One region of the Micromonospora sp. CNZ299 genome, then DNA from elsewhere that is predicted to be linked to it. Evidence: riboswitches for the same ligand, from Rfam matches in the RefSeq annotation. Region 1 holds a riboswitch; each other region holds the start of a gene.
The links. A riboswitch is a leader RNA that binds a small molecule or an ion and turns the genes downstream of it on or off. The one in region 1 is predicted to bind cyclic di-AMP.
Positions count from the first base shown of each region.

Region 2: another riboswitch for cyclic di-AMP. It lies ahead of CLT68_RS09150 (VldE C-terminal domain-containing protein); the one in region 1 lies ahead of CLT68_RS20000 (LysM peptidoglycan-binding domain-containing protein).
Region 3: another riboswitch for cyclic di-AMP. It lies ahead of CLT68_RS16330 (C39 family peptidase); the one in region 1 lies ahead of CLT68_RS20000 (LysM peptidoglycan-binding domain-containing protein).
Region 4: another riboswitch for cyclic di-AMP. It lies ahead of CLT68_RS31285 (coiled-coil domain-containing protein); the one in region 1 lies ahead of CLT68_RS20000 (LysM peptidoglycan-binding domain-containing protein).

Region 1 is NZ_PEFG01000001.1:4,423,527-4,430,652, reverse strand. It holds gene CLT68_RS20025 (GNAT family N-acetyltransferase) at 1-585, shown strand, start outside; gene CLT68_RS20020 (helix-turn-helix transcriptional regulator) at 480-1,454, opposite strand; gene CLT68_RS20015 (VOC family protein) at 1,549-1,986, shown strand; gene dinB (DNA polymerase IV) at 2,044-3,231, shown strand; gene CLT68_RS20005 (hypothetical protein) at 3,355-3,726, shown strand; gene CLT68_RS20000 (LysM peptidoglycan-binding domain-containing protein) at 3,852-4,523, opposite strand; cyclic di-AMP (ydaO/yuaA leader) riboswitch at 4,524-4,696, opposite strand; gene CLT68_RS33400 (ThuA domain-containing protein) at 4,851-5,117, opposite strand; gene CLT68_RS19990 (nitroreductase family protein) at 5,326-5,871, shown strand; gene htpG (molecular chaperone HtpG) at 5,938-7,126, opposite strand, start outside.
Region 2 is NZ_PEFG01000001.1:1,902,304-1,909,429, reverse strand. It holds gene CLT68_RS09175 (hypothetical protein) at 1-715, opposite strand, end outside; gene CLT68_RS09170 (heavy-metal-associated domain-containing protein) at 729-938, opposite strand; gene CLT68_RS09165 (metal-sensitive transcriptional regulator) at 1,037-1,333, shown strand; gene CLT68_RS09160 (heavy metal translocating P-type ATPase) at 1,340-3,460, opposite strand; gene CLT68_RS09155 (YibE/F family protein) at 3,770-5,140, shown strand; cyclic di-AMP (ydaO/yuaA leader) riboswitch at 5,307-5,437, shown strand; gene CLT68_RS09150 (VldE C-terminal domain-containing protein) at 5,442-6,461, shown strand; gene CLT68_RS09145 (carbonic anhydrase) at 6,518-7,126, opposite strand, start outside.
Region 3 is NZ_PEFG01000001.1:3,477,263-3,484,388, forward strand. It holds gene CLT68_RS16300 (TrmH family RNA methyltransferase) at 217-735, shown strand; gene CLT68_RS16305 (alpha-ketoglutarate-dependent dioxygenase AlkB) at 762-1,394, opposite strand; gene CLT68_RS16315 (acyltransferase family protein) at 1,929-3,182, shown strand; gene CLT68_RS16320 (hypothetical protein) at 3,274-3,627, shown strand; gene CLT68_RS16325 (hypothetical protein) at 3,760-4,530, shown strand; cyclic di-AMP (ydaO/yuaA leader) riboswitch at 4,815-4,956, shown strand; gene CLT68_RS16330 (C39 family peptidase) at 5,190-6,044, shown strand; gene CLT68_RS16335 (alpha/beta fold hydrolase) at 6,178-6,930, shown strand; gene CLT68_RS16340 (polysaccharide pyruvyl transferase family protein) at 6,958-7,126, opposite strand, start outside.
Region 4 is NZ_PEFG01000001.1:6,924,098-6,931,223, forward strand. It holds gene CLT68_RS31270 (alpha/beta fold hydrolase) at 1-641, shown strand, start outside; gene CLT68_RS31275 (AAA family ATPase) at 750-2,864, shown strand; gene CLT68_RS31280 (cation diffusion facilitator family transporter) at 2,972-3,889, shown strand; cyclic di-AMP (ydaO/yuaA leader) riboswitch at 4,003-4,134, shown strand; gene CLT68_RS31285 (coiled-coil domain-containing protein) at 4,140-5,204, shown strand; gene CLT68_RS31290 (hypothetical protein) at 5,370-5,870, shown strand; gene CLT68_RS31295 (SRPBCC family protein) at 5,895-6,362, opposite strand; gene CLT68_RS31300 (PfkB family carbohydrate kinase) at 6,558-7,126, shown strand, end outside.

The DNA of each region.
Region 1 (7,126 bases):
CGGATCCGCCGGCGGCGCGCCACCGACCTGGACGGCTGCGTCGCGGGGCTCGCCGAGGTTCACCGGGTCGACAGGTACCCGCTGAACTGGCCCGCCGACCCGCACCGCTGGCTGCGCGAGCCGCACCCGGCGCGCGCCTGGGTGGCGGTCGACGCCGACGGGGCCGTCGTGGGGCATGTCGCGGTGCATCGGATCCCCGACCCGGTGGGCGGGCCGCCGGCCCGGCCGACAGCCGAGGTGGCTCGCCTCTTCGTGGTGCCGTCCGCCCGAGGGTTGGCGCTGGGCAGCGCGCTGCTGGACCGGGCCCGGCAGTGGGCGAGCAGACGCGGTACGGACCTGGTGCTGGAGCTGGCCGCCGGTGGTGCCGCGGCCGCCGCGCTCTACGAGCGCACCGGCTGGCGGCGCGTCGGGACGAGCACGGCACCATGGACCGCCCCGGACGGCAGCCCGGTGTCGCTGCGGCACTACGCGCTGCGCCACTACCCGCCCGGTTCCGATGGCCCACCCGCCAGCACGGCGAGGCGACGGGCGAGGCGGCCGACGGCCTCGCGCAACTCGGGAGGCTCCAGCACCTCCATCTCGTGATCGAGGCGTGCCAGATGCGCGGCGAGCCAGTCCAGGCTCTCGCCGCCGACGATCAGCACGCACCATCCGTCCCGGTCGTCCTCGACCCGCCCGACCTGCGGTGGCACCAACGCCCGCACCCGGTCCGGCTGGGCGTGCACCCGCACGCGGGCGAGATACCGGTACGGCGCCTCGGTCACCGACCGCTGCACGTACGCGACCGGATCCGGATGCTCGCGCGCTCGGAAGCGCCAGGTCGTCGCGGTCGCCGCGCCCATCCGGTCGAGCCGGAACGTACGCCAGTCGTCGCGGTCGACGTCCCAGGCCATCAGATACCAGCGGCGACCTGTGGTGACCATCCGGATCGGTTCCACCGTCCGTTCGCGGGCCCCACCGTCGCGGCCGGGGTAGGTGAAGCGGACCCGCACCGCGTCGCGACAGGCCCGCGCCAGGGTCACCAGCAGCTCCGCGTCGATCTCGGCCACCGGGCCCAGGAGCGTCTCCGTGGCGCCGTGCACCGCCCGCACCTCGGCACGCAGCCGCGACGGCATCACCTGGTCGAGCTTCGCGAGCGCCCGCAGGGCCGCCTCGCCCGCACCGGCGATCGTGCCGCCCGAGGCGAGACGCAGGGAGACCGCCGTCGCGATGGCCTCCTCGTCGTCGAGGAGCAACGGCGGCAGCCGGGTGCCCGCGCCGAGCTGGTAGCCACCGCCGACGCCCGACACCGCCTGCACGGGATAGCCGAGTGTGCGCAGTCGCTGCACGTCGCGGCGGACGCAGCGGTCGGTGACGCCCAGCTCGGCGGCGAGGTCGGCGGCCGTCCAGGATGGTCGCCGCTGGAGCAGCGCCAGCAACCGCAGCACCCGCTCGGTCGTTGCCTCGACGGTCACACGCCGATCGTCGCACGGATCGCGGAACGACCCTGTCCGCTATTCACGAGAGGCTGGGATCATGACCGACCAGATCACGAGACAGGGAGCTGACATGGCCCGCGACGTCCAGATCACGTTCGACTGCGCCGACCCCGCCGGGTTGGCCGAGTTCTGGGCCGAGGCCCTCGGCTACCAGTTGCAGGGACCGCCCGGAAACTTCGAATCGTGGGAGCAGGCGCTGGACGCGATGGGGGTCCCGCCGGAAAACCGCAACGACGCCTCAGCGGTGGTCGACCCCGAGGGTGTGCGACCGCGCCTGTTCTTCCAGCGGGTGCCCGAGCCCAAGCGGGTGAAGAATCGCGTACACCTCGATGTGCGGGCCGCTCCCGGGCTCACGGGTGACGAGCGGATGGCGGCGCTGGAGGCGGAGGCGGAACGACTCGCCGCATACGGCGCCACCCGACTCAGTCGCCACGAGCCCGCTCCCCCACTGGGTGCCGGTCACCTCGTCCTGGCCGACCCGGAGGGCAACGAGTTCTGCCTCGACTGATCGGGCGTTCGCCCAGCTCATTGCAGAGATGGCCACCTGCCATGCGAACATGTGTACGTGTCGCCCGGCGCCAGCATCCTGCACGCCGACCTGGACGCCTTCTACGCGTCGGTCGAGCAGCGTGACGACCCGCGCCTGCGGGGGCGGCCGGTGATCGTCGGCGGCGGCGTGGTCCTCGCGGCCAGTTACGAGGCGAAGGCGCGAGGCGTACGCAGCGCGATGGGTGGTCAGCAGGCGCGCCGCCTCTGTCCGGACGCGATCGTGGTGCCACCCCGGATGTCGGCGTACACGGCGGCGAGCCGGGCGGTCTTCGAGATCTTCCGGCAGACCACGCCACTGGTCGAGGGGCTCTCCATCGACGAGGCGTTCCTGGACGTCGGTGGCCTGTGGCGGCTGGTCGGGTCGCCGGCCGAGATCGCCGAGCGGCTGCGCCGGGAGGTTCGTGAACGGGTCCACCTGCCGATCACGGTGGGTGTGGCCCGCACGAAGTTCCTGGCGAAGGTGGCCAGCGGGGTGGCGAAGCCGGATGGTCTGCTGGTGGTCGCACCGGACGCCGAGTTGGCGTTCCTGCACCCACTGCCAGTCGAGCGGTTGTGGGGCGTCGGCCCGGTCACCTCAGCGAAGCTGCGGGAACGCCGGATCCGTACGGTCGGTGAGGTGGCCCGGCTCGGTGAGGCCGCCCTGGTGTCGCTGCTCGGGTCGGGCGCCGGCAGGCACCTGCACGCCCTGGCGCACAACCGCGATCCTCGCTCGGTGCAGGTCGGCCGGCGACGCGGCTCGATGGGCGCGCAGCATGCGCTGAGCCGCACCCCGCATGCCCCGGCGGAGCTGGATGCCATCCTCGCCGGCCTGGTCGACCGGGTCAGCCGCCGCATGCGGGCGGCGGGGCGGTCCGGTCGCACCGTGGTGTTGCGGCTGCGCTTCGGCGACTACACCCGGGCGACCCGCTCGCACACCATCGGCAAGGCGACCGCCGACACGACGCCGCTGCTCGCCGCCGCGCGCGCGTTGCTGCGAGCAGCGCTGACCGAGATCGATCGTCGTGGTGTCACCCTGATCGGTGTCTCAGTGGGCAACCTGGACGACAACCCCGTGCAACCGGAGCTGCCGTTTCACCGCGATCCTGGCGCGGAGTTGGACGCCGCGGTGGACGCGGTCCGCGACCGGTTCGGCTCAACGGCGCTGACCCGAGCGGTCCTGCTCGGCCGGGAGCCGGGCGTCGAGATGCCGCTGCTGCCGGATTGACCGATCTGCGTGCGGCGTCCCGGCGACCGCTGCGACCGGAGACACATCACAGCAGGTCGGCGGTTTAGCCGGCGGCTGACGGGTGACCCTTGTGGGGTACAGCCTGACAAGGGGGGACCCACAATGTCCGACGACGACACCAGCAACCGGCCGAGTCGCACTGCCGAACGGCCGCACGACGTAACCGACCCGCTGCTCTGGCAACTGGCGATCGACGTGCTGAGCGCCCACGAGCCGGACGACGAGGGTCAGTGCCGCAACCTTCAGTGCGCCGGGCAGTCCTGGCCGTGCGCGGCCCGCGCCGGCGCGGAGCAGTCGATGCGACTTGCCCGCAGCACACCCGCCCCGGTCGAGATGACCACCGACGGCGGCGACAACGAGGAGGGCGGCACGGGCTGGTCCGGGGAGGGCAGCGCACCGGCGCCCCGCTGGGGCTGGAACGCCGGCCCGGTCGCGTCGCACCGAGGGTCGAAGGCATCCGCCTCCGCGGCGTGACGGCTTCCCCCGGGGTACGGGCGCTCGGGCTGATCCGCACCACACGTACGAACGCTCGGCCGGTGACCCGGCCGAGCGTTCGTGTGTCATCCGTCAGAGGCTGAGCCGCTGACGCGGGAAGACCGTCAGAGGCTGAGCCGCTGACCCGGGAAGATCAGGCCCGGGTCGGCCCCGATCAGCTGCCGGTTGTGCTCGTAGAGCGACTGCCAACCGCCGGTCACCCGGTGGCTGTCGGCGATCTCCGACAGGGTGTCGCCCGGCTTGACCAGGTACGTCTGGCCGCCCGTGGTCGGCGCGGTGCGCTCGTGGTTGCGGGTCGCCGGCTGCTCCCGCCGCGAGGGCCGCTCCTGCTGCTCGGTGGGCTTCGCCGTGGACTTCGCGGTGGGCTTCTGCGTGGACTTCGTCGACGGCTTCGCGGTGGAGCCGCTCGACGAGCCGCCCTTCTTGCCGCAGGTCGGCCACGCGCCGATGCCCTGCCCGTCGAGCACCTTCTCGGCGATGGCGATCTGCTCGCCGCGGCTGGCCAGGTCGGCGCGGGCGGCGTACTTCTTGCCGCCGTAGCCGGCCCAGGTGCTCTGGGAGAACTGCAGGCCACCGTAGTAGCCGTTGCCGGTGTTGATCTTCCAGTTACCGCCGGACTCGCACTTGGCGATCGCGTCCCAGTTGACCGCGGCCTGCGCGGGGGCGGCCGGGCCGAAGAGGGCGACAGCACCGGTGACCGCACCGACGGCCAGGGTGCCGACGGCGAGACGGCGGGTGGTGACCCGTCGGTGACGGGGCGTGTAGACAGACGTCATGTGAACTTCCTCCACGCCGGCGAGGTGAGCTGTCGGGTTCGGGCCGAGGAGCCCGGCCGCACGATGGCGGCTTCACCCCGAGGTGACGTGCACCGAGGAACGTTTGGGTCCCCCGCTCCTGCCCGGGTGACTGGGTTCCACCGACCGGGGGCAGGATTTGGCGTTGCCGGCCGTGGTGTCCGCAGTGGCGAACCCGACCGACGTTAGGCACGGTCGGTGACGATCGCCCAACCCCTGTGAAGTTCTTCACCGGGGTACGCGGGGCGTCACCCCCAGCGGTTGCGGGCGGCCGGTCGGTGTGCAGTGACCACCGTGGACCGTTGCGGATCAGATGCGGTGACGGAGCCAGAGCACGATGCGCCGCAGCAACTCGACGTGCCCCGGCGACTCGTACGACAGCGCGTCGTGACCGAGTGCGTTGTAGACGATCCGGCTGCTCCCGGCCGTGCGCGCCCACACGAGCGGGTGGGTGTCGCCACCCTCGTCGTGGACGTAGAGAGTCTCGACGTCGACGCCGTCGAGCAACTCCAGGTCGGTGTAGCGCTCGTCGTGCACCTCGAAGTCCACGAGACCGGTAGTGATCGGGTGCTCGATGCGCTGGCGTTCACCACCAGGAGGCGGGCGCCGTCGAGCGCTGCCGCGAGTTGGTCGACGGTGGTCACGATCGCCACCGGGCCCGCGTCGCCGACGAGCTTGGCGATCGCCGCGCTGGTCTCGGACAACGGGTGCCAGGGATCGGCGTGCGGGCCCTCCCCGCTGAAGATCACTGTGTCGACCGGCATGACCGTGCTCCGCTCTTCATTTGGACGGTTTTCGAAATCACGAAATCAACAGGCAACGCTGGGACTTCATCTTCGTCGAGGATCCGCGGACCCGGGCCGCCGTCGCCCGACTGTGGCGACTCGGGCTGATGGCACCGCCACCCGCGTCGGGCGGCACCGGGCCGGCCTTCAGCAGGATGGACTTCGCCTCCGAGCAGTGGGGCCGGATCGCCGGCAGCCTGCAACACCTGGCGGATCACCTGCACGAGGTGCCGCTGCTGCTCATCCCCTGTCTGCGGGTCGAGTCCCGCGCCGAGCTGGCCAGCGTGCGCGGGCAGGCCGGGGCCTGGGGTTCGGTCATCCCGGCGTTCTGGAGCTTCATGCTGGCCGCTCGGGAACGCGGGCTCGGCACCGCGTGGACCACGAGCCATCTCAGCTACGAAAGGGAGATGGCAGACCTGCTCGGCATCCCCTACGACACCGTCGTGCAGGTGGCGCTCACGCCGGTGGCGTTCACCCTGGGCACCGACTTCAAGCCCGGTCCGCAGGCCGACGCGGACGGGTTCGCCCACTGGAACCGCTGGTAGCCGGCCGCCGCCGGCGGCGGGCCACCCGGTGACCCGGGAAGCCCGCCGCTTGGCGGGGTACGCCAGCTACAGGGTGCGCGCCAGCCGGTCGGCGAGCGTCCGGGTGAAGCGGGCCGGGTCGGTCAGCTCACCGCCCTCGGCGAGCACCGCCAGGCCGTAGAGCAGCTCGGCGGTCTCGGTCAGGGCCGCCTGGTCGCTGCCCTGCTCGTGGGCCTTGCGCAGCCCGGACACCAGCGGGTGACCGGGGTTGATCTCCAGGATCCGCTTGGTCGGGGGAACCTCGTGCCCCATCGCCCGGTACATCTTCTCCAGGGTCGGCGTGAGGTCGTGGGCGTCGCCGACGACGCAGGCCGGCGAGGTGGTCAGTCGCGACGACAGGCGCACCTCCCGGACGCTGTCGGTCAGGGTGGTGCCCAGCCAGTCGAGCAGGGCGGCGAACTCCTGCCGCTGCTGCTCGCGCTCGGCCTCGGCCTGCTGCTTCTCCTCGTCGGTGTCCAGGTCGATCTCGCCCTTGGCGATGGACCGCAGCGGCCGACCGTCGTACGCGCCGACCCGCTCGACCCACACCTCGTCGACCTGGTCGGTGAGCAGCAGCACCTCGTGGCCCTTGGCCCGGAACGCCTCCAGGTGCGGCGAGTTCTCGATGGCGGCCCGGGACTCGCCGGTGGCGTACCAGATGTCGCTCTGGCCGTCCTTCATCCGTGAGACGTAGCCGGCCAGGTCGGTGGGCTCGGCGGGGTCGTGGGTGGAGGCGACCGACAGGAGGTCCAGCAGGGTGTCGCGGTTGTCGGTGTCGTCGATCAGCCCTTCCTTGACCACCGCGCCGAACTCGGTCCAGAAGGTGCGGTACCTCTCGGCGTGGTTGGCCTTGAGGTCCTTGACCGTGGCGAGGATCTTCTTCACCAGGCGACGGCGGACGATCTGGATCTGCCGGTCCTGCTGGAGGATCTCGCGGGAGATGTTCAGCGACAGGTCGTGCGCGTCGACCACGCCCTTGACGAAGCGCAGGTAGGTCGGGACCAGCGCCTCGCAGTCGTCCATGATGAAGACGCGCTTGACGTAGAGCTGGACGCCGCGGCGGCCCTGCGGGGAGAACAGGTCGAGCGGGGCGTGGCTGGGCAGGAACAGCAGCGCCTCGTACTCGAAGGTGCCCTCGCCCTTCATGTGCACGACCTCGAGCGGGTCGGCCCAGTCGTGGCTGACGTGCTTGTAGAACTCGTTGTACTCCGCGGCGTCGACCTCGTCGCGGGGTCGA
Region 2 (7,126 bases), 2.5 Mb from region 1:
CGTCCGGGTGCACGTGCAGGTACGCCAGGTCACCCCGGCGCAGAGCCACCAGGTGCCCGTACGCGCCCAGGTAGGGCTCCAGGTCGGCGACCGGCTGCCCGCCCCGACTCACCGTCAGGGTCAGCGGTGAGGTGCGGCCAGGCTGCGGCGAGCCGGCCAGGGTGACGGTGTAGCCGTCGACGGTGGTGCTGGTCGAGGGGGCGGGCAGCGGCCGTTCGGTCAGCTCACCGGGGACGGTCACGTCCACCCCGAGGGTCAGCGCCTCGCCTCCGGTCGGGGTGAAGTCGGCGAACGCCCGCCAAAGCCCGGCACCGGCCAGCGGGGTGTCAACCCGCCAGGTGCCGTCCGCTGCCAGCTCGGGGTGCACGTGACGGAAGCCGGAGAGGTCCCGCCGGGCGACGATCAGGTGCATCTGCTTGTCGTGCGCCACGTCGTACCGGGTCACCGGTTGACCGTCCGGCCCGGCGATCCGGAAGGCGAACTCGTCCGCCTGGGTGTCGACCGGTTCGAGGGTGTAGCCCCGGTCGGAGACGAGCAGGCCGCCGGGGAGCCGGTCGGTCGTGTCGTCGTGCTCGCCCGTCGCATGGGCGCCGTCGCCGTCGTGCCGGCCCTCGACCACCGGGGCGCGGTCGACGACCCGGCCGATCCCGTACGTCGTGCCGAAGACCGCCGCGAGGCCCACGGCGAACCCGGCCAGTCTCGTCACGGTGCGCATGCCCGTCCTCCGATCACGCGTCGACGAGGTCGTAGCCGGCCTCGTCGACGGCAGCCCGGACAACTGCCGGGTCGAGGGGCTGGTCACTGCTGACGGTGACCCGGCCGGCCGCGAGGTCGACCTGGACGTCCTGCACGCCTGGGATCGCGCCGACCTCGGCGCTCACCGCGCTGACGCAGTGCCCACAGGTCATGCCCTGCACCTGGTACGTCGTGTTGACCATTGGAACGCCTCCCTGAACGGATTACCCGTACCCGGTGGGGGTATCCCACCCGAAGACGACCGTACCATACCCCCCAGGGGTACGCTATCCTGGTTCGCATGACCACACCCACCCCGATCCGCGGGTACACCGCCAGCAAGGACCAGCTGCTCACGCGGCTCCGCCGCGTCGAGGGGCAGGTCCGCGGCATCGAGAAGATGGTCGACGACGACCGCTACTGCATCGACGTGCTCACCCAGATCTCCGCCATCCAGGCCGCACTCGACAAGGTGGCGCTGGGGCTGCTCGACGGGCATGCCCGGCACTGCATGCACGAGGGGGCGGCCGAGGGCCGGGCCGACGAGATGGCCACCGAGATGATGGCGGCGGTCGGCCGGCTGATGAAGCGCGGCTGACGCCCCTCAGTCCGGCGCCGGGTCGAGACGGACGCGGCGCAGCAACTGCGCGTTGAGCGCCACCACGATGGTGGAAGCGGACATCAGCACCGCTGCCACCGCCGGGCTCAACGCCACGCCGGCCCAGGCCAGCACACCCGCCGCCAGCGGCAGCGCCACCACGTTGTAGCCCGCCGCCCAGGCCAGATTCTGTCGCATTTTCCGGTACGAGCCCCGGGACAACCGGACCACGGCACCCACCCCGCGCGGGTCCGAGGACGCCAGCACCACCCCGGCGGACTCGATCGCCACATCGGTGCCCGCGCCGATCGCGATACCGACGTCCGCTCGGGCCAACGCCGGAGCGTCGTTCACCCCGTCACCGACCATCGCCACGATCAACCCTCGCCGCTGGAGCTCCGCCACCCGGTCGTCCTTCTCCCCCGGCAGCACCTCGGCGAAGACCTCGTCGACACCGGGCCGGAAACCGACCTCGGCCGCGACCGCCTCGGCGACCGGGCGGGCGTCACCCGTGATCATGGCGATGGTTCGGACGCCCTCGGCACGCAGCTCGTCGACGGCCCGCCGGGCCTCCGGACGCACCTCGTCGGTCAACGCGAACGCGCCGAGCACGGTGTCCGGCAGCCGCACCAGATGCAGCACCGCCGCACCCCGCGCCGACCACCGCTCGTTCGCCGTCACCAGTTCCGTCGGGAGCGACAGGCCCAGTTCCCGCAGCAGCGCCGGCCCGCCCACCGCGTACTCCGTACCGTCGATCGTCGCCTGCACACCGCGGCCCGGCAGCGACCGGAAACCGGCGGCCGGGGCCGGGCCTGCGTGTCCGGCCGCCGCCACGATCGCCCGGGCCAACGGATGTTCACTGTCCGACTCGACACCCGCCGCGATCCGCAGCACCTCGTCCCGCCCGATGCCCGGCACCGTCACCACGTCGGTGACCGCGTGCTCGCCCCGGGTCAGCGTGCCGGTCTTGTCGAAGAGAACCGCGCCGACCGTCCGCATCCGCTCCAACGCCAACCGGTCCTTGACCAGGATTCCGGACCGCGCGGCCAACGCGGTGGAGAGCGCGACGACCAGGGGGATGGCCAGACCCAGCGCGTGCGGGCAGGCGATCACCAGGACGGTGACCGCACGCACCACCGCCTCGTCGGGCTGACCGAGCGCGGTCCAGACCAGCACGGTCAGCACGGCGGTGCCGGTGGCCACGTAGAACAGCGCCGCGGCGAAACGGTCGGCCAGCAGTTGGGTCCGCCCACCGGAAGCCTGGGCCTGCGCGACCATGCGCTGGATGCCGGCGAGTGCGGTCTGCTCACCCAGCGCCTCCACACCGACCCGGATCGCCGAGTCGGTGGCGACGGTGCCGGCCACCACCCGATCACCCGTCGACCGGGCGACCGGCCGCGACTCCCCGGTGATCATCGACTCATCCAGTTCGGCGCCGCCATCGATGATCCGCCCGTCGGCCGGCACCCGCCCGCCCGGGCGGACCAGCACCACGTCACCGACCCGCAGACCGGTCACCGGCACCGCCTCGACCCGGCCATCCGCCGCCACCCGCTCGGCCTCGTCCGGTAGCAGCGCGGCCAGCGCCACGAGCGCTCCCCGGGCCTGCCCGATGGCCTTCATCTCCTGCCAGTGCCCGAGCAGCATGATGGTGACCAGCGCGGCCAACTCCCACCAGAAGTCCAGGTCGAAGACGCCCACGCTGGTCGCCAGGGACGCGGTGTACGCCACGGTGATCGCCATCGCGACCAGCAGCATCATCCCGGGCGCCCGGTCCCGCACCTCCCGGACCGCACCGACCAGGAACGGCCAGCCGCCCCACCAGAACACCGCCGAGCCGAGCACCGGACCCACCCAGGAGCGGCCGGGAACGTCCCAGCTCAGACCCAGCTGGTCCCAGACCAGGTGGCTGGCCAGGACCACCGGGATGGTGAGCGCCAGGCAGACCCAGAAGCGACGACGGAACATCGCCGGATCGTGCCCGGCGTGCTTGTCGTGCCCGGCGTGCTTGTCGTGCCCGGCGTGCTTGTCGCGCCCGGCGTGCTTGTCGTGCCCGGCTCTCTCCGGCGGCCTGGCCGGGGTGGCGTGCCGCTCATGGCCGGGATCGGGCGGTAATTGAGCGGGCATGTGTCCAACATGCCTGGCCGGGGACCGGCACGCGAGCGGTTCGGCGGCGACACTCCGTCACGACCTGCGTCCCCGGGCCGGGCTGGTTAGCATTCCCCACGATGACCCCCCGCATGCCGCTGCACGAACGGGCACCGGCGCCGCCACCCGGTGGCGTCGCTCCTGGCCGCCCGGGCCGGGCACTGACCATCCGTGATCGGGTGGTCGCCGGTCAGCGATCCGCCGCGTCTCCCGCCGCGATTCCGCAGTGCGGATGAACCGACCGGTCCACTGACACGTACCCCGCACCGGATCGTTGGGAGTCTCGCCTTGGGTTCCGACCACACCCGCCCCGCTCCGTCCGCCCCGCCCCGGGTCCGGCGGATCCTCATCATGACGGTGGTGCCCCTCTTCGTCGCCACCGTGCTCGCAGCACTGCTGCTCTGGCCGCGCGGTGGGGCACCGGAGACCGACGGCGGGGCGGATGTGCCGCGCTTCCCCGGCACGGTGACCCGGGTGGTGACCGAACCATGCCCGCCGACGCCGTCGAGCCCGGAGGGCACACCACGCGTCGGCGGCGGGCCGTGCGGCACTGTCGACGTCCGGGTGGACGACGGGCCGTCCGCCGGCCAGCAGGTGCAGACACCGGTGCCCGACGGGCCCGGCGCACCCCGGGTCGCGGTCGGCGACGAGGTCATCCTGGTCGAGCTGACCGATCCCACCGATCCCACCACCAGCAACTGGAACATCTCCGAGCACCAGCGTGGCACCCCGATGCTGTGGTTGGCGGTGGTCTTCGCCGCGGCGATCGTCGCGTTCGGTAGGTGGCGGGGTCTGGCCGCGCTCGCCGGGTTGGCGGCCAGCTTCGCCATCCTGCTCACCTTCGTGCTGCCGGGCATCGGCGCCGGCAAGTCACCCCTGCTGATGGCGGTGGTGGGTGCCGCCCTGATCATGTTCGTGGTGCTCTACCTGACGCACGGGGTCACCGCACAGACCTCGGTCGCGGTGCTCGGCACCCTGGGCAGCCTGGTGCTGACCGGCGTGCTCGCCACGATCGCGACGGCGGCAACCCACCTCACCGGCTTCGGCAGCGAGGATGCCACCACGCTGTCGATGTTCCAGGGCGACGTGGACCTGCACGGTCTGCTGCTCGCCGGGATCATCATCGGCTCGCTCGGGGTGCTCGACGACGTGACGGTCACCCAGGCGGCCACCGTCACCGAGTTGGCGCACGCCAACCCCGGCCTGACCCGGTTGCAGCTCTACCGGGCCGCGACCCGGGTCGGCCGCGCGCACATCGCCTCCACTGTCAACACCATCGTGCTGGCATACGCGGGCGCGTCGCTGCCCCTGCTGCTCCTGCTCACCGCCGACGCGCGGCCGATCGGGCAGATCCTCACCAGCGAGTTCCTCGCGCAGGAGATCGTCCGCAGCGCGGTCGCCACCCTCGGCCTGATCGCCGCCGTGCCACTGACCACCGGGCTGGCCGCAGTGGTGACCGCGGCCGGGCGTGCGGACGCCACACCGTCCACCGACGCTTCCGCCCCGCGACCTCAGCCGGACCGGTCGGAGGCACTGGCCGCACTCATCTCACCGCGAGCGGGTCGCCCCGACGACCCGGAACCGACGCGGACCCCACCCCCATCCACCGCCACCGACGGGTGGCCGGAGCCGAACAGGAGCACGGATACGGCATGGTGACACTCCTCAGCGTGACCAGATCGGGCGTCCACCCTGAGAACCACGTCACTGGTCACTCAACGCTATGGCGAAATGACGCTTTTGGTCGGCATCCAGGCGTAGCTCACCCGGCCGACTCTCGGGTAACCTCGCTGCCGGTTACCGATGAAGGCGCGAAGCGGCGCCTGCGGTGCCACCGCCCAATCGCCAACCGGCGAATCGGGGACCCAGGTACGTGGGGTGAATCCGCGTCAGCGGTAGGGGCCACTTCCGCCCCGAACCCGTCAGCTAACCCGGTCGGCGGTCGACGGAAGGGAACATTGTGACGGCACCCCTACGCCGCTGGTTGACACCCGTGGTGGCCGTGATCGCCGCATTGACCGTGCTCGCCGGGCCCCTCCCGGCCCACGCCGCCCCGACGACCCCCACACCGTCCGGGCACGAGGAGGACGGCGAGCCGAAACTGCTCACCGACGTCATCGAGCAGGCCAACCGCGACTACTCCGCCGCCAAGTCCCAACTGGACAAATCCAAGAAGCGGCAGTTGGAGCTGGCCCGGGAGGTCGACCGGGCCAAGGCCGACCTGGACGCGTTGACCCCACAGGTCGGGCTGATCGCCGCCCAGTCGTACCGGACCGGCCGGATCGGCGCGCTCGCGATGCTGCTGGAGAGCAAGGCTCCCGACGCCTTCGTCCAGCGCGCCGCGGTGCTCGACGAGATGAACATGGTCAATGAGAAGAAGCTCGCCGAGGTCAACACGGTGAAGGCCCGCGCCGAGCAGGCCAAGCTGGCCCTCGACGCGGAGGTCCGCGAGCAGCAGAAGCAGACCGCCCTGATGGCGAAGCGGAAGAGCGAGGCGGACAAGGCGCTCTCCCTCGTCGGCGGCAAGGGCTTCACCGGCGGCCTGGTGGACGCCACCTCGAAGGTGGCCAAGATCGGCCCGGGTCGCACCGCCGACGGTGACTGGAAGCCGCAGTCGTGCAGCGAGAATGACCCGACCACGTCCGGTTGCGTCACGCCCCGCACCCTGCACGCGTACAAGGAGGTCAAGGCGGCCGGCTACAACCGGTTCGTCGGCTGCTACCGCTCCGGTGGGCCGTGGGAGCACCCGAAGGGCCGTGCCTGCGACTGGTCGCTGCAGAAGAGTGGCTTCGCCCCGTGGCACAACGATGACACCCGGAGGTACGGCAACAACGTCGCCGCCTTCCTCATCCGTAACGCCGACCGGCTGGGCATCTACTACGTGATCTGGAACCGGCAGATCTGGTTCCCGGCGACCGGCTGGAGTTCGTACAGCGGGCCGTCGAACCACACCGACCACGTCCACATGTCGCTGCTCTGACCCGCTGAACCCTCGCCGAGGGCCGTTCCGCGTCGCGCGGAGCGGCCCTCGTCGCGTCAGGCGGCGGCGGGCGCGGCCGGGTCGAGGGGCCCGGCCTCCTCGCCGAGCGTCGCGAAGCCGGCCGGCACGGCGGCCACCGGGCGGACCGCTCCGGCGGCGAGCCGGTACGACACACCGACCACCGCGCACCGCCCCTGCGCCACCTCGTCGGCCAGCACCGGCGACTGTCCGAGCAGCGTCTCGACGGTCTGTGCGATGTGGATGTCGACGATGCCGTCGATGTCCTGCACACCCTCGGTCTCGGCCCGGCGCAGGCTGGGCAGCACCGCGTCGACCACCGCCCGCAGGTGCCCCTGAGGTTGGGTGCCGGTCGTGGCGACCTCCCGGGCCGCCTGCACCGCACCGCACGAGTCGTGCCCGAGCACCACCACCAGCGGGGTGCCCAGCACGGTCACCGCGTACTCCACGCTGCCGAGCACCTCGGGGCCGGCGGTGTGGCCGGCGGTGCGGACCACGAACAGGTCGCCCAGCCCGCGGTCGAAGATGATCTCAGCGGCCAGGCGGGAGTCGGAGCAGCCCACGATCACCGCGAACGGGTGCTGCCCGTCGGCCACAGCGGCCCGGTGCCCGGCGTCCTGGTTGGGGTGGCGGGGGGCGCCGCCGAC
Region 3 (7,126 bases), 950 kb from region 1:
GGTGTCCCGACCTCAAGATCCGCGCAACTTCGGGGGAGTTGCTGCCTCCGACATGCCGCAGGCAGCGCTTTCCCTGAAGTTGCGCGGATCTTGGCGTCTGAACGCGGTCCGCGCGCGGGGTATGGTGAGGGTTCTTGTTGTCGGTGATGGCCTGGGTGCGCCGCCAAGCACCTTTCACATGATCTTTCTTCTGTCCGGCGGAGTCGCCGGCGCGGCGTGAGCGCCGCCATCCGGGTCCGGCCAAGGCGTGAGCTGCGTGCCGCCCGCCGACCCCGCCAGCATCGCTGCTGGGGTCATCTGATCGCCGCCCCGCTCTGGCCGCTGCACGGCGCGAACCTGGGCACCCTGCTGCGCACCTGTGACGCGGTCGGTGCCTGCCTGGCCGTGCCGCCGTTCCGGTGGGTGGACGAGGCTCTGGCCCGGGGCAACACCCTGCGCCGGCCGGGCTGTGTCCACCGGGTCGGCAGCCCGCTGCGGTGGCTGGCCGCCGAACGGGCCGCCGGCTCCCGGATTCTCGGGGTGGAGTTGGCCGACGAGGCCGTCAGACTCGGTGACCTGCCCGCCGCTCGGGGGCGCACCGTGGTGCTGCTCGGGCACGAGTCGACCGGCATCCCGCCCGAGGCACTCGACCACCTGGACGCGGCCGTGGAGATTCCCATGGTCGGGCACGGCCAGAGCCTGAACGTCGCCGTCGCCGGGTCGCTGGTCCTCTACAGACTCGCCGGCCTGCTGTAGGGCAGGCCGGGGTGGCGCCGCCAACGTCAGGCGACGTTGACGGGGCGGAACTGCACGCTGACCCGGGGGCCGACGGGGCGGGTGGTTTTCGGGATGGCATGTTCCCAGGTGCGTTGGCAGGAGCCGCCCATCACGATCAGGTCGCCGTGGCCCACCGGGAAGCGCAGGCTGCCGCCGCCGCCACGTGGGCGCAGCAGCAGCGGTCGGGGTGCTCCGAAGGAGACGATCGCGACGATGGTGTCGGTGTGTGCTGACCGGCCGATGGTGTCGCCGTGCCAGGCGACGCTGTCCCGTCCGGAACGGTAGAGGCACATGCCTGCGGTGACGAAGGGCTCGCCCAGCTCGGGCGCGTAGTGCCGGGTCAGCTCCGCCCGTGCCGTGGTGAGCACGGAGTGGGGGAGTTGCCGGTCGCCGCCATACCAGCAGAGCAGGCGGGGCACGTCGACCTCGGTGTCGTACATGGTGCGCCGCTCAGCACGCCAGGGCACCTCGGTGAGCAGGGTGTTGAGGACGGCGTCGGAGCCGCGCACCCAGCCCGGGAGGTGGTCGACCCAGGCGCCCCGGCTGAGCTCGTGTCGTCGGATCTGACCGGGCAGTGGCCCCAGGGCCGGCTCGGCGTCGGCGAGGTCGAGCATCGACGGCTGGTAGGCGGCCTGCATCATGCGGCCACCCTAGCAGCCCTTTCGTACACCCGTGCTATGCCTGTGCCACGCGGATCCCTCAAGATCGTGCTCGATCCTGGATGTAGTGCCCGTGCGATCGAGGAGACTATTTCCAGGATCGAGCGTGACCGTGGCGGGCGCGGCGTTGCTCGCGTGCGACAGCGTCAGTCGCCTACGCCGGCGGGCGTACGGCGTCGAACACCGCGTCCACGACCCGTGCCCTTCCCTGCCCGTCGACGGTGGACCAGGCTTGCGCGGCGCGGCGCGCGCCGCTGCGGCGAGCCGAGCAGCCCGTGCAGGATGCGCGCCGCCGTCGCGCGCGCGGCTCGGGTCCGCCACCAGGGCAGCCTGTGCCTACCCTTCTGCGTTGGCGGGGTGGAACGCGTCCGGTTCACCCGGGAGTGCCCCGGGTAGGGTGCCCCGGGTACGGCCCCTGCTGGGCCGTCGCGGGCGTCGCCGTCGCGCCGTCCGACGTCGTACCGAGGAGGACACGCACGTGCTGGTGACCTTGCCGAGCGTCGGGATCCCAGCATGACGAGCGCCGCCGCGGCGACGGCTGCCCGGCCCGCCCCCGCGTCGGCCCGGCTGCCCTCGCTGACCGGGCTGCGCTGGATCGCCGCGTTGCTGGTCTTCGGATTCCACGCGGGCACCATGCGGATCATCGCCGAGCCGGACTACAAGGCCGTGGTCGACGCGCTGTTCACCCTCGGCCTGTCCGGGGTGCAGTTCTTCTTCATCCTGAGCGGTTTCGTGCTGGTCTGGTCGGCCCGCGTAGGCGACTCCCGGCGCACCTTCTGGCGGCGACGGGTCGCCAAGATCTATCCGAATCACCTGGTGCTGTGGGGGGCGGCGCTGCTGGTCGCCTGGTGGTTCGCCGACCCGGTCCTGCCGGCGGTCGCGCTGGAGAACCTGCTGTTGTTGCAGGCCTGGGATCCCCGACCGGGCTGGTTCTACAGCATCAACACCGTGAGCTGGTCGCTCTCCTGCGAGTTCTTCTTCTACCTCTGCCTGCCGTTGGCGCTGCCGCTGCTGCGCCGGGCCCGGCCGAAGCTGCTCTGGGTGCTGATCGTCGCGCTACCTCTGCTGATCCTCGCGCTCTGGCCGGCCCAGCACCTGGTGCCGGAGGCGAGCCGCTGGTGGTTCACGCAGATCTTCCCGCCCGTACGGTCGCTGGAGTTCTGGATGGGCGCGGTGGCGGCCGAGCTGATGCGCCGTGGCCTCTGGCGGGGCCCGGGGCTGACCGCAGCCAGCGTGATCTTCCTGGCCACCTGGGTGGCAGCGGCAGAATGGATTCGCGCCGAGCTGTGGACCACGCTGCTCGCGGTGGTGTATCTGCTGGTGATCACTGCCGCCGCGGACGCGGACGTCCGAGGTAAGCGTTCCCCATGGCGGTCCCGACCGGTGGTCTGGCTCGGCGAGGTCTCCTTCGCCTTCTACCTGGTGCACGTGCTGGTGATGACGAGCGTGCTGCGCTGGAGCGGTGACTGGGGGACCGGCTTCCAGGGCTGGCGTGGCCCCGTCGCGGTGCTCGGCTTCCTACTGGTGAACCTGGTCCTCGCCGGGCTGCTGCACCGCTTCGTCGAGACCCCGATGATGCGCCGGCTCGCTCCACGCCGCCCGGCCCGCCAGGTGGCCGTCCCTCAGCAACGCACCGCCAGCATTGAAGTCAACGGCCGCGAAGACCGCACCGCCGATGGCGTCGGGACCCAGGCCCAGGCCGGCGAAGCCGCCGTCGGCGACGTCGAGCAGGCCAGCGATCGATCGACGTACGTCGACTCGCGCTGAGGCGTCCGCACTGGTCAGCACGGTCGGCGCGGCGTACGCCGACACGCCCGTGGTCGATGCGCCCGGGCCGGCGTGACGGTAGCGTGGGGGCGTGCTTCCGGTCGCGTTCACCTGTCCCCTGTGGTGGGTGGCGCGCTGGGCGACACGGGTGCTGACCAGCCTCGCCGTCGTCGCGGCCCTGGCGCTTGGCGCAGGCCCGGCCTCGGCCGCCGCGCCAACGCCGACCGCCGCGTCAACGCCGACCGTGCACGCGGCCTCAGCGGTCGCTGAGGGAGCCGCCGAGAAGGCCTTCCCGGTCTGCTCGGTCGACTCGCACCCGGCCCTGCGCGGCCGGGGCGTCATCGTGGTGGCCGGAATGCCGGTGGTGTGCGCGGCCGGGTCTGAACGGCTGCCCCTCGTGGACGGTCCGAGGAGCTGGGCGCCCCGGGCTCCGCCCGGGCGCTGATCCACCGGGAGGAGCGTCCCGTCGCCGCGCCCTGTCGATCCACCCGTCCCGCACCTCGCCGATCCGTGGCCCACCGTGGCCCGGTGGCCGGTGGGGCTCCCACCGCATTGTTCTCTCCCCGAGGTGCCGACCATGGAGACCGTCGTCTTCTACCAGTTCGTGACCGAGGTGCCGCAGGCCGCCGCCATCTGGTCAGCCCTGTTCCTGCTGGCACTGGGCGTACTCATCGTGCTGACCGCCCGCCCCGAGCGGGACCGGCCAACGGACGACCCGGCCCCGGTGGCGCCCACCGCCCGGGAGTTGGCTGAGGCCGAGGCCGTCGACCTGCGTCGGTACGCCGAGGAAGTGGCCGTCGCCGCGGCCGGCGCGGGGCAGAACGCCCGGCGGCGACGGGCTTCCTGGCTGACCGCTCAGGAGCAGATGGAGCGGGCCTGGGGCAGGTACGACGAGGCGGACGCGGCCGCGCGTCGCTTCGCGGGGGCCGGGGCGCTGCCCACCCCGCATACCCCCCGCACCCCCGCCGAGTACGCCTCCCGGGAGCGCTACCTGCATCGCGCGGCGGCGGCGGCGCACTGGCGGGGCGACCTGACCATGGCGCAGTTCGGCGACGTGTTCGGGCACCGGCACGGTTGGGATCCCCGGCGGCACCCGGTCGAGCAGGAGGTGCTGCTGAGCCGGGCGATCCGGGACGCGAGGCTGGCCGACTACCAGGCCGCCGCCACCCGGGAGCGGGCCGCCTGGCGGGACGCGGAACTGGCCGCCGAGTCGGCCCGCACTCTCGCCGAGGAGGCGTACGCGGCAGCGGCCCGGCTGCGGCCGAACCCGGTACCCGCCCGCCGGGCGGCTACCCGGGCGTTCCGCCCTGCCCTCGTGGCACGTTGGCGCCCGGCTCGCGCGGGTTGAGCCCGATCCGTTATGTGAGCCCGGTCATGTCAATGGCGAATCGGGCGTCGGGCACGATTGGCTCGATTTTTCCCGTGATTGTGGCCGCATATTCGGCGGCCTGTCCGGTTGTCGCCCGCAGGCGTCGCCGTAACCGGTTGTCCCATCGAGTCACATCATCGGCAATACGCGCAGAAATTGTCGCGCCGATTGGGGTTTACACAGGTGAACCCGGCTTGGCAGGGTGAGAGCCGGCCAGTACTGTCGTCCTGTCCGGTGCGGTAACCGTTCGCAAGAGGCGACGCCGCGCCGACCCGCTCAATCGTGATGAACGAACCGGGGACCCATCAGTAAGTCCGGGGTGAATCCGCGAGCCACGGCCCGCGGTAGGGCGATCTTCCCGCCCGAATCCGTCAGCTAACCCGGTAGGCGGTGTCGGAAGGAGTTCCATCCTCGTGCAGCACCTTTCCACCCCTCGGTTGTTCCCTCGCCTCCACGGCGTAGCGGTGCCCCCGCTCATTCGTCCAGTGACGGTGAGCTGACCCCCCCGGGTCATCGCCTAACCGCCCGGCCGCGCCGGGCGTTCCCCTGAGCGGTTCACCATCCGCGGACCATCGTCCGCGCGCTGGCGCCTGCCCGGATACCGGTCCCGCCCCGGTGTGCCGCTCTCCCCCCGATCCGTGGAGGACCCCGTGAAGCACACCCTGAAGCGTCAGCTCCGTCGCCTCGCCACCGAGCGTCCGTACCAGATCGTTGCCGCCTCCGCCGCGGCCCTCGCCATCGCCACCACCACCGGCGCCCTGCTCACCACCGCCGACGACGCGCCGGCCAGCCAGCACACCGCGACCACTGTCGCCGAGATGCGCAGCGACACCGCTGCCTCCCGCAGCGAGGCGCGCGACGCGTCCCCCTCGGCCAGCACCGCACCGACCACCGCCGCCCCCGCGCCGGCCACCAGTGCCGCGTCGCCCGCAGCCACGGCCAGCAGCAACCCGGATCTGACCCGTAAGCCGGAGCCGCCGAAGCCGCCCGCGACCAAGGTGCTCGACTACGACTACCAGGCGCAGAACACGTACTACAACTGCGGCCCGGCTGCCACCCGCAACGCGCTCAGCGCCGCCGGCATCGACCGCACCCAGAATGAGCTCGGCGCCGAGCTGGGCACCACCGAGATGGGCACCAACTCGGCCCTGGACACCACCCGGGTGCTCAACGCCGAGGTGAAGGGCTCCCCGTACCGGACCCGGATGTTCGCCGGCACGCCCAGCCCGGCCCAGATGGACCAGCTCCAGGCCGACGTGGTCAAGGCCATCACCGACGGCCGTGGCGTGGTCGCCAACGTCGTCGGCGACGCCACCGACACCAACGGCGGCTGGCACTCCTACGGTGGCGGTCACTACATCGCCGTCGTGGGTTACAAGGACAACGGCCGCACCGTGCGGATCGCCGACTCGGCGAACCCGGCCGACGCGTCGTACTGGATCACCACGATCAACCTGGCCAACTGGATCGCCAGCCGGGGCTACTCCGCCTGACCCAGGCACGTTGACCGCTTCGGGCGCCGTCCTCCACAAGGGGCCGGCGCCCGCGGCGTCTTCACCGGGCGGTCAGGCCTGCGCCGCATCGACGACCCTCGTACCTGGTCGCGAACCGTGGGAGACTGCGGCCGTGGTGGATGAATCAGGTGGCCGGGCAGGCCGTGGGCCGATCCTGTTGCTGCTGCACGGGATGGGGGCGACCGGGGACGTCTGGCTGCCCTCGGCCCCACTGCTGAAGCAGCACTGGCCCGGGCGGTGGCTGGCACCGGACCTTGCCGGTCACGGCTGGTCGGCCCCGCTGCCGTCGTACTCCTTTGATGGGTTCGCCGAGCGGATCGCCCACGGCCTGGTCGCCGACGACCGGATCGTCGTGCTCGGGCACTCGCTGGGCGGGGTGGTCGGCCTGGCGTTGGCCGCCCGCGCCGCCGGGATGCCGGTGGACGCGGTGGTCGGGCTGGGCATCAAGGCGGTCTGGTCACCCGACGAGCTGACCCGCGCGACCGAACTCGCCGCCCGCCCGGTGAGCTGGTTCGCCAGCCGCACCGAGGCGGCCCGCCGCTACCTGCGCGTCTCCGGGTTGGTCGGCCTGGTCGCGCCGGATCATCCGGTGGTGGACGCCGGGTTGCGTCAGGTCGACGGCCGGTGGCGCCTCGCCATGGACCCGACAGCCTTCGGCGTCGGCGAGCCAGACCTGGCCCCGTTGCTGGCGGCGACCGACGTGCCGGTGGTGCTGGCCCGCGGGGAACACGACTCGCTGGTCACCGACGAGCAGCTCAAGGCGTACGGCGTACCGGTCGTCACGCTGCCCGGTCTCGGCCACAACGCACACGTGGAGGACCCGGCTGCCGTGCTGGCGCTGCTCGACCCGTACCGACGCGGGTGAGCTGGATGAAGCGGACGCGGTGGCTGGTCACCTGGCTCCGAGCATCCGGCGGACCCGGCCGGCGACGGCCTGCTTGACCCGCTCGCGCAGTGACCGCGCGTGGAGGGTATTGACCTCTGTCTGGAGCGTCCGGGTTTCGTCCCGCAGCCACTGGATGCGCGTCAGCAACTCCTCGGGAGAGTAGGCGGAGACCGGC
Region 4 (7,126 bases), 2.5 Mb from region 1:
CGGTGGTCCTGGTCGGGCACTCGATGGGCGGCATGACGATCATGGAGTACGCCCACCGCCACCCCACGCACTTCGCCGCCCGTACGGCCGGGCTGGTCTTCGTCTCGACCACCGCCGAGGGGCACACGCACACCGTCTACGGGCTCTCGCCGCGGATCGCCCGGTTGATCCGGCTGGCCGAGACGACCGGAGCCGGAGTGCTCGCCCGATGCGGGTCGTGGCGAGCGCCCCGGGCCCTGCTGAACGCGCTGCAACCGAGCATCCGGTGGATGCTCTTCGGCGACCGCTGCGAGCCCTCCGACATCCGCCTGGTGACCTCCGCGGTGGCTCGTGCCTCGCTGCGCTCGATCGGCGGGTTCCGCGCCTCCATCGGCACCCAGCACCGACTGGACACCCTCGCCGCGTTGGCCCACCTGCCGGCCGCCGCCCTGGTCGGCGACCGGGACCGACTGACCCCACCGCCCTGTGCCGAGTCGATCGCGGCGGCGCTGCCGGCCACCGAGCTGACCGTCTGCCCGGGCGCCGGGCACATGCTGATGATGGAGCGCCCGGACGAGGTCAACGCCGCCCTCACCGGCGTCCTGCGCCGGGTGCTCGCCGCACCGCAGCGCGCTCAGACGCCCGCCGGGACGGGCGTCTGAGCGCGTTGCCGCACCTCGGGCGCGGCGGGCCGGGCCGGGGGCCGTACCCTTCTGCGGTTGGCTTGCGCGGTTTCCGCCGCCTGCCGGCGACCTTCGAAGGAGCGTGCGTTGACCGACCAGACCGGCCTGGAGCAGGAGATCGCCGTCGAGCAACGCCACCTCGACAGGGTGTACGCCCGACTCGCCGAACTGCGGCAGTCGGCGGTCCGCGCCGAGCGTGACGGCTACCGGATGGCTCGGGTCGGCACGCACGGGGCGCTGGTCGAGCGCGACGCGATGGTCTTCCACGCGGCGCAGCGGCGACACACCCTGGACGCCGAGCACGAGGGGCTGGTCTTCGGCCGGCTGGACCTGCGCGACAGTCAGGTGCTGCACGTCGGGCGCCTCGGCATCCGCGACGAGGACGCCCGCACGCTGGTCGTCGACTGGCGGGCGCCGGCCGCCGCCGCCTTCTACCAGGCCACCCCGGCGCAGCCGCTGGACGTGGTGCGCCGCCGCACGATCCAGTCCCGCGCCGAGCGGGTCACCCGCATCGAGGACGACCTGCTCGACCCGAACGCCGCGCCGGAGGGCATGACGGTCGTCGGTGACGGCGCGCTGCTGGCCACCCTGTCCAAGGCCACCGGCCGGGGCATGCGGGACATCGTGGCGACCATCCAGCGGGAACAGGACGAGGCGATCCGCTCCCCCGGCTCCGGGGTCACGATCGTCGCGGGCGGCCCCGGCACCGGTAAGACCGCTGTCGCCCTGCACCGGGCCGCCTTCCTGCTCTACTCCGACCGCAGCCGGTACGCGGGCGGCGGCATCCTGGTGGTCGGCCCGTCGTCGGTCTTCGTGGAGTACATCGGCTCGGTGCTGCCGTCGCTGGGCGAGGACACCGCGACCCTGCACTCGCTGGGCACCCTGTTCCCGGGCATGAGCGCCACCCGCCCCGACCCGCCCGAGGTGGCGGCGGTGAAGGGCTCGCTGCGGATGCGTCGGGTGCTGGAGCGGGCTGCCCGCGACGCGGTGCCGGGCGGCCCGGGTGAGCTGCGGCTGCTCTACCGGGGCACGCTGCTGCGGCTGGACCGGCCGGCACTGGACCGGATCCGGGACCGCGCGTTGCAACGGGGTGCCCGCCGCAACGAGGTGCGCCGGGCCGGCTTCGACGGGGTGTTCGCCGCGCTCTGGGCGCAGGCCCGTGAGGTGGGCATTCGACTGCCGGACCAGCGGACCTTCGAGGCGGAGATCGCCGAGCGGTCGGAGTTCCGGGAGTTCCTCAAGGCGTGGTGGCCCCGGCTGCACCCTCGACACGTTCTGGGCTGGCTGGCGCAGCCGGACCGCCTGCGCCGGTACGCCGGGGGGATCCTCTCCTCCGCGGAGATCCGGCTGCTCAGCGCCGCGTACCGGCACCTGGACACGACCGGGCTGACCATCGCCGACATCGCGCTGCTGGACGAGCTGGACTCCCTGCTCGGCAAGCCGGCGCAGTCGGCAAAGGCCCGGCGCGACCCGTTCCAGCTGGCTGGCGGCGTACGCGAGTTGAGTACCCTCGGCGAGCGGCAACGGGCCGCCCGTGCGGCGGCCCGGGAGCGCCCGGAGGACTACCGGGACTACGCGCACGTGGTCGTGGACGAGGCGCAGGACGTCTCACCGATGCAGTGGCGGATGGTCGGTCGACGTGGCCGTCTGGCCTCCTGGACGGTGGTCGGCGACCCCGCCCAGACCGCGTGGACCGGGGACCCCGACGAGCTGGACCGGGCCCGGGACCAGGCGCTGGGTCGGCGCAAGCGGCACGATTTCACGCTCACCACCAACTACCGCAACTCCTCGGAGATCTTCGCGGTGGCGGCGGCGGAGATCCGCCGGCTCTATCCTGACCTGCCGCTGCCGACCGCGGTCCGCTCCACCGGGGTCGACCCGGTCGAGCTGGCGGTGCCCCCGAGCGGGTTGGAGACCGCGACAGTGGAGGCGGCCGCCGGCCTGCTGGCCGAGGTGGAGGGCACCGTCGGCGTGATCACGCCGGTCCCCCGCCGCGACGAGGTCGCCGGCTGGGTCGCCGCACTCGGCGCGCCGAGGCTCCAGGTGGTCACCAGCCTGGAGGCCAAGGGCATGGAGTACGACGGGGTCGTGCTGGTCGCCCCGAGCGAGATCCGGGCGGATCCGGGTGCCGGGGTGCGCACCCTGTACGTGGCGCTCTCCCGGGCCACGCAGCGCCTCACCACCATCGACCCGACCGGCTGATCCGTGCTGGCGAGCCGCCGGCGAGAGTTGCCACCCCTACACTTGCATACATAGCGATGTGAACATACATTTGACCGGGTCCCGGCTGGCGGCGGAGGGTGGTTCTCGTGGGCGCAGGTCATGACCACCACCACGGGTCCGTCGCCAATGCCGCACACCAGCACCGGGGCCGCCTCTGGGCGGCATTCGGGCTGCTCGCCACCCTGATGGTGGTCGAGGCGGTGGCCGCCCTGCACACCGGCTCGCTCGCCCTGCTCTCCGACGCCGGACACATGTTCACCGACGTGCTCGGCATCGGGATGGCGCTCGCTGCGATCACCGCGACCCGGCGGGCCACCGGTGACCCGCAGCGCACCTTCGGGCTCTACCGACTCGAGGTGCTCGCCGCGCTGGCCAACGCCGTCCTGCTCTCCGGCGTCGCGATCTACGTGGTGATCGAGGCGATCCGCCGCTTCGGCGACCCGCACGAGGTCATCGCCGGCCCGATGCTCGCGGTGGCCGTGCTCGGCCTGCTCGCCAACATCGCCGCCTTCGCCCTGCTCCGCGCCGGAGCCCGGGAGAGCATCAACCTTCAGGGTGCCTACCTGGAGGTGCTCGGCGACCTGCTCGGCTCGGTCGGCGTGATCGGCGCCGCACTGCTCATCACCGTCACCGACTGGTGGTGGGCCGACCCGCTGGTCGCCGTCGCCATCGGCGTGTTCATCCTTCCGCGCACCTGGCGGCTGGCACGGGCCGCCGTCCGCATCCTGGTGCAGGCCGCCCCGGAGCACCTCCAGGTGACCGCCGTGCACGACCGACTGGCCGCGGTCCCCGGTGTGGTCGAGGTGCACGACCTGCACGTCTGGACGCTCACCTCCGGCATGGACGTGGCCTCCGCACACCTGACCATGGCACCCGGGGCGGAGGTCGGCGCGGTGCTCACCGCCGCGCGTACGGCCCTGCACGACGACTTCCGGATCGAGCACGCGACGTTGCAGATCGAGCCGGGTGCCGCCTCCGGAGCGTGTGGCTCGATCGAGTGGTGACAGCAGCCTCTCGTGACGACGAACGCACCTTCGGTCACATTGGCTGCAGCCACCCCACTGGCACCGGTAGGCTCGGTCCCGGCCTCCACCAGGCGGCGCCCTCCCGGCGCCGGTGGTGGTCGCCGCCTAATCGCCCGCGAGGGCGAACCGGGGAACCACGTACCTGGGGTGCATCCGCGTCAGCGGTAGGGATCTTCCGTCCCGAACCCGTCAGCTAACCCGGTCGGCGGCTGACGGAAGGACATGCACAGTGGCACCAGCACGACCACCCGCCGCCCGACTGGCGGCCCTGATCGTCGCGATGTTCGCCCTCGGCGTCGCGCTCCCGGCCGGCACCGCCTCGGCCGCTCCCCCGACCGGCCTGCGGGCCGCCGCCCCCGACTCCGACGAGGAGGGCGGCACCCCCGCGCTGCGAGCCCAACTCGAGGCGGCCAGCAAGGGCTACCTGGACGCGAAGCGCGCCCTGGACGCCTCGGTGCAGCGGCAGCAGCAGCTCACCACCCAACTGAAGACCATCGAGGTCGAGCTCAACCAACGCAGCGGCAAGGTCGGCGAGATCGCCGGCGTCGCGTACCGCACCGGTCGGCTCAGCGCGATGTCGGCGCTGCTCAACAGCGACAGCCCGGAAGGCTTCATGGACCGGGCAGCCGCACTGGACGCGGTGGCCGCCAACGAGGACCGGGTGCTGCGCGACCTGCTCAGCAGCAAGGACGAGGCCAACCGCACCCAGGTCGCCCTGAACGGTGAGATCAACGAGCAGCGCAAGCAGGTCGCGGTGATGGCCAAGCGCAAGGAGCAGGCCGAACGGGCCCTGACCGTGGCCACCACCCCCAAGCCGCAGCCCGCCGCCGACACCGACTCCAACCGGGGCACCTCCGCCGCCAACGCGAAGGCCGCGCCGCGCAACTCCGACGGCTCCTGGCCGTCGGAGACGTGCAGCGTCAACGACCCCACACCGGCCAGCGGCTGCATCACCCCGCGCACACTGCACGCCCTCAACCAGGCCAAGGCCGCCGGCTTCACCCGGTACGTCTCCTGTCACCGCCCCAGCGGCTCCGGTGAGCACCCGAAGGGCCGGGCCTGCGACTTCGCCGCCCAGAAGGGTGGCTTCGGCGGCGACGCCACCGGCGGCGACAAGACGTACGGCAACAACCTGGCCGCGTACTTCATCCGCAACGCCGACCGGCTCGCCGTGCTGTACGTGATCTGGTACAGGCAGATCTGGCTGCCCAGCAGCGGATGGAAGTCCTACAGCGGGGCGGGTGGCGACCCGTCCAGCGACCACACCAACCACGTGCACCTGTCGGTCTACTGATCCGGCCGTTCCCCAAAGTGTGTGATGCCTGTGAGTCATCTTGATGACTCACAGGCATCACGTTCGTCCGGGCAGAGCTGTCCGACCGGGCTACGTCGCCGGGCGTACCCCTGATGTCGTCGCTCGTCGGACGACCCGGCGGCGGTCGGCGGGCAGCATCGCGGTATGCCTCGGATCCCACCCAGCGCCCGCAAGGGGCTGCTCACCCTGCACCTGGTCACCTCGCTGGGCTGGCTCGGCGCCGACCTGGTGCTGCTCACTCTCGGCATCGCCGTGCAGCGTGGTGCCGACCCTGCGGTGCTCTACCCGGTCGGCGCGCTGGTCGGCACCGTCCTGTTCGCGCCGCTGAGCGTCCTGGTCTGGCTCATCGGTGTCGCCAGCTCGCTGCTCACCCCGTGGGGCCTGCTGCGCTACCGGTGGGTGGTGGTCAAGCTGGTGCTCACCACGGTGATGGTCGGGCTGGTGCTGTTCCTGCTCACCCCGAATCTGCGGCACGCCGGAGCGGTGGGCGCCGCCCTGCCCACACGGGACCGTGCCGACCTGGTGATCGCCCCCGCGGTGTCGACCAGCCTGATGATCATTGCGACGGTGCTGTCCACGTACAAGCCGTGGGGACGGCGTCCCGCCGCGCGGCCCGCCCTGGCGGGCCGCGCCCGCAACCGGTGACCCCACTGCCGTCCCGCGCTCGGGTCAGGCTGGGGGCGGCGGGTCGCCGGTGCGGTCGAGGGCAGCGCCGAGGCGGGTGGCCAGGGCGAGGTGGGCGGCCCGGGCCTGACGGAACGCGTACCGGAACAGCGGGGTCGGCGCGGTCAGGGTGATGTCGACGTCGATCCGGGTCAGGCCGTCCGGCTCGGGGCGCAGCCGGGTGTGGTTACGCACGGTGGTGGCCGGCCACTGGCGGGCCACCATGACGATCTCGTCGTCCTCGCTGATCAGGACGTCCGCGTGGTAGGTGGTCCGGAAGCGCAGCGGGCCGGCAGCCAGCCGGTCGTTGATCGTGTAGCTGGCCTGCGCACCGGGTCGGGGCGGCAGTCGGCGGACCCGGACGATCAACGGGTGCAGCTCACCCTGCCGGGTCAGGTCGCTGAGCAGCGCCGCCGCCTCGGCCGGCGAACACCGGGCCTGCACGGTGTAGCTGAAGGTATCGCTGCTGAGCACACCGTCTCCCGCCGTCGATGGTCGCACGATCGTCCCGTACCGATGTCTGGCTGGCAATGTCCGAGGGCCGGCCCGGGCCGGCCCGATGACACGCCCAGTCACCGGTTGGCGCATTAAGGTCGTTCAGTGAGGAATCACCCGACCGTGCTGGAGGCGGACATCATGAACGGCGACGATCCGGTGAGCGGGCACGTGATGGTCTTCGCGCCCACTCCACAGCTGACGGTGACCGTTGACCAGCCGAACGACCACCCCGAGCTGCACCTGCACCCCGGCGGGCAGGGCGTCTGGCAGGCCCGGATGGTGATGTCGCTCGGTGTCGAGGTGGTGCTCTGCGCCGCCCTCGGCGGCGAGATCGGCCAGGTGCTGGAGCCGCTGCTGGTCAGTGAGGGCGTGGACCTCAAGACGGTGGCCCGTGATTCCGGCAGCGGCGGGTACGTGCACGACCGCCGGGACGGCTCCCGGCAGGAGATCGCCGACGTGCCCGGTCAGCCGCTGAGCCGACACGAACTCGACGAGCTGTACAACCTGGCCCTCGGCGAGGGCCTGTCTGCCGCGGTGAGCATCCTCAGCGGGCCGAACGAGCCGTGGCTCGTGCCTGCCGACCTGTACCGACGCTTCGCCGCCGACCTCAGCGCCAACGGCGGTCGAGTGGTGGTCGACCTCTCCGGCGGTCACCTCGGCTCGGCGCTGGAGGGCGGCGTCTTCTTCCTCAAGGTGAGCCACGAGGAGCTGATCCGCGACGGCCGCGCCCGCAGCGACGA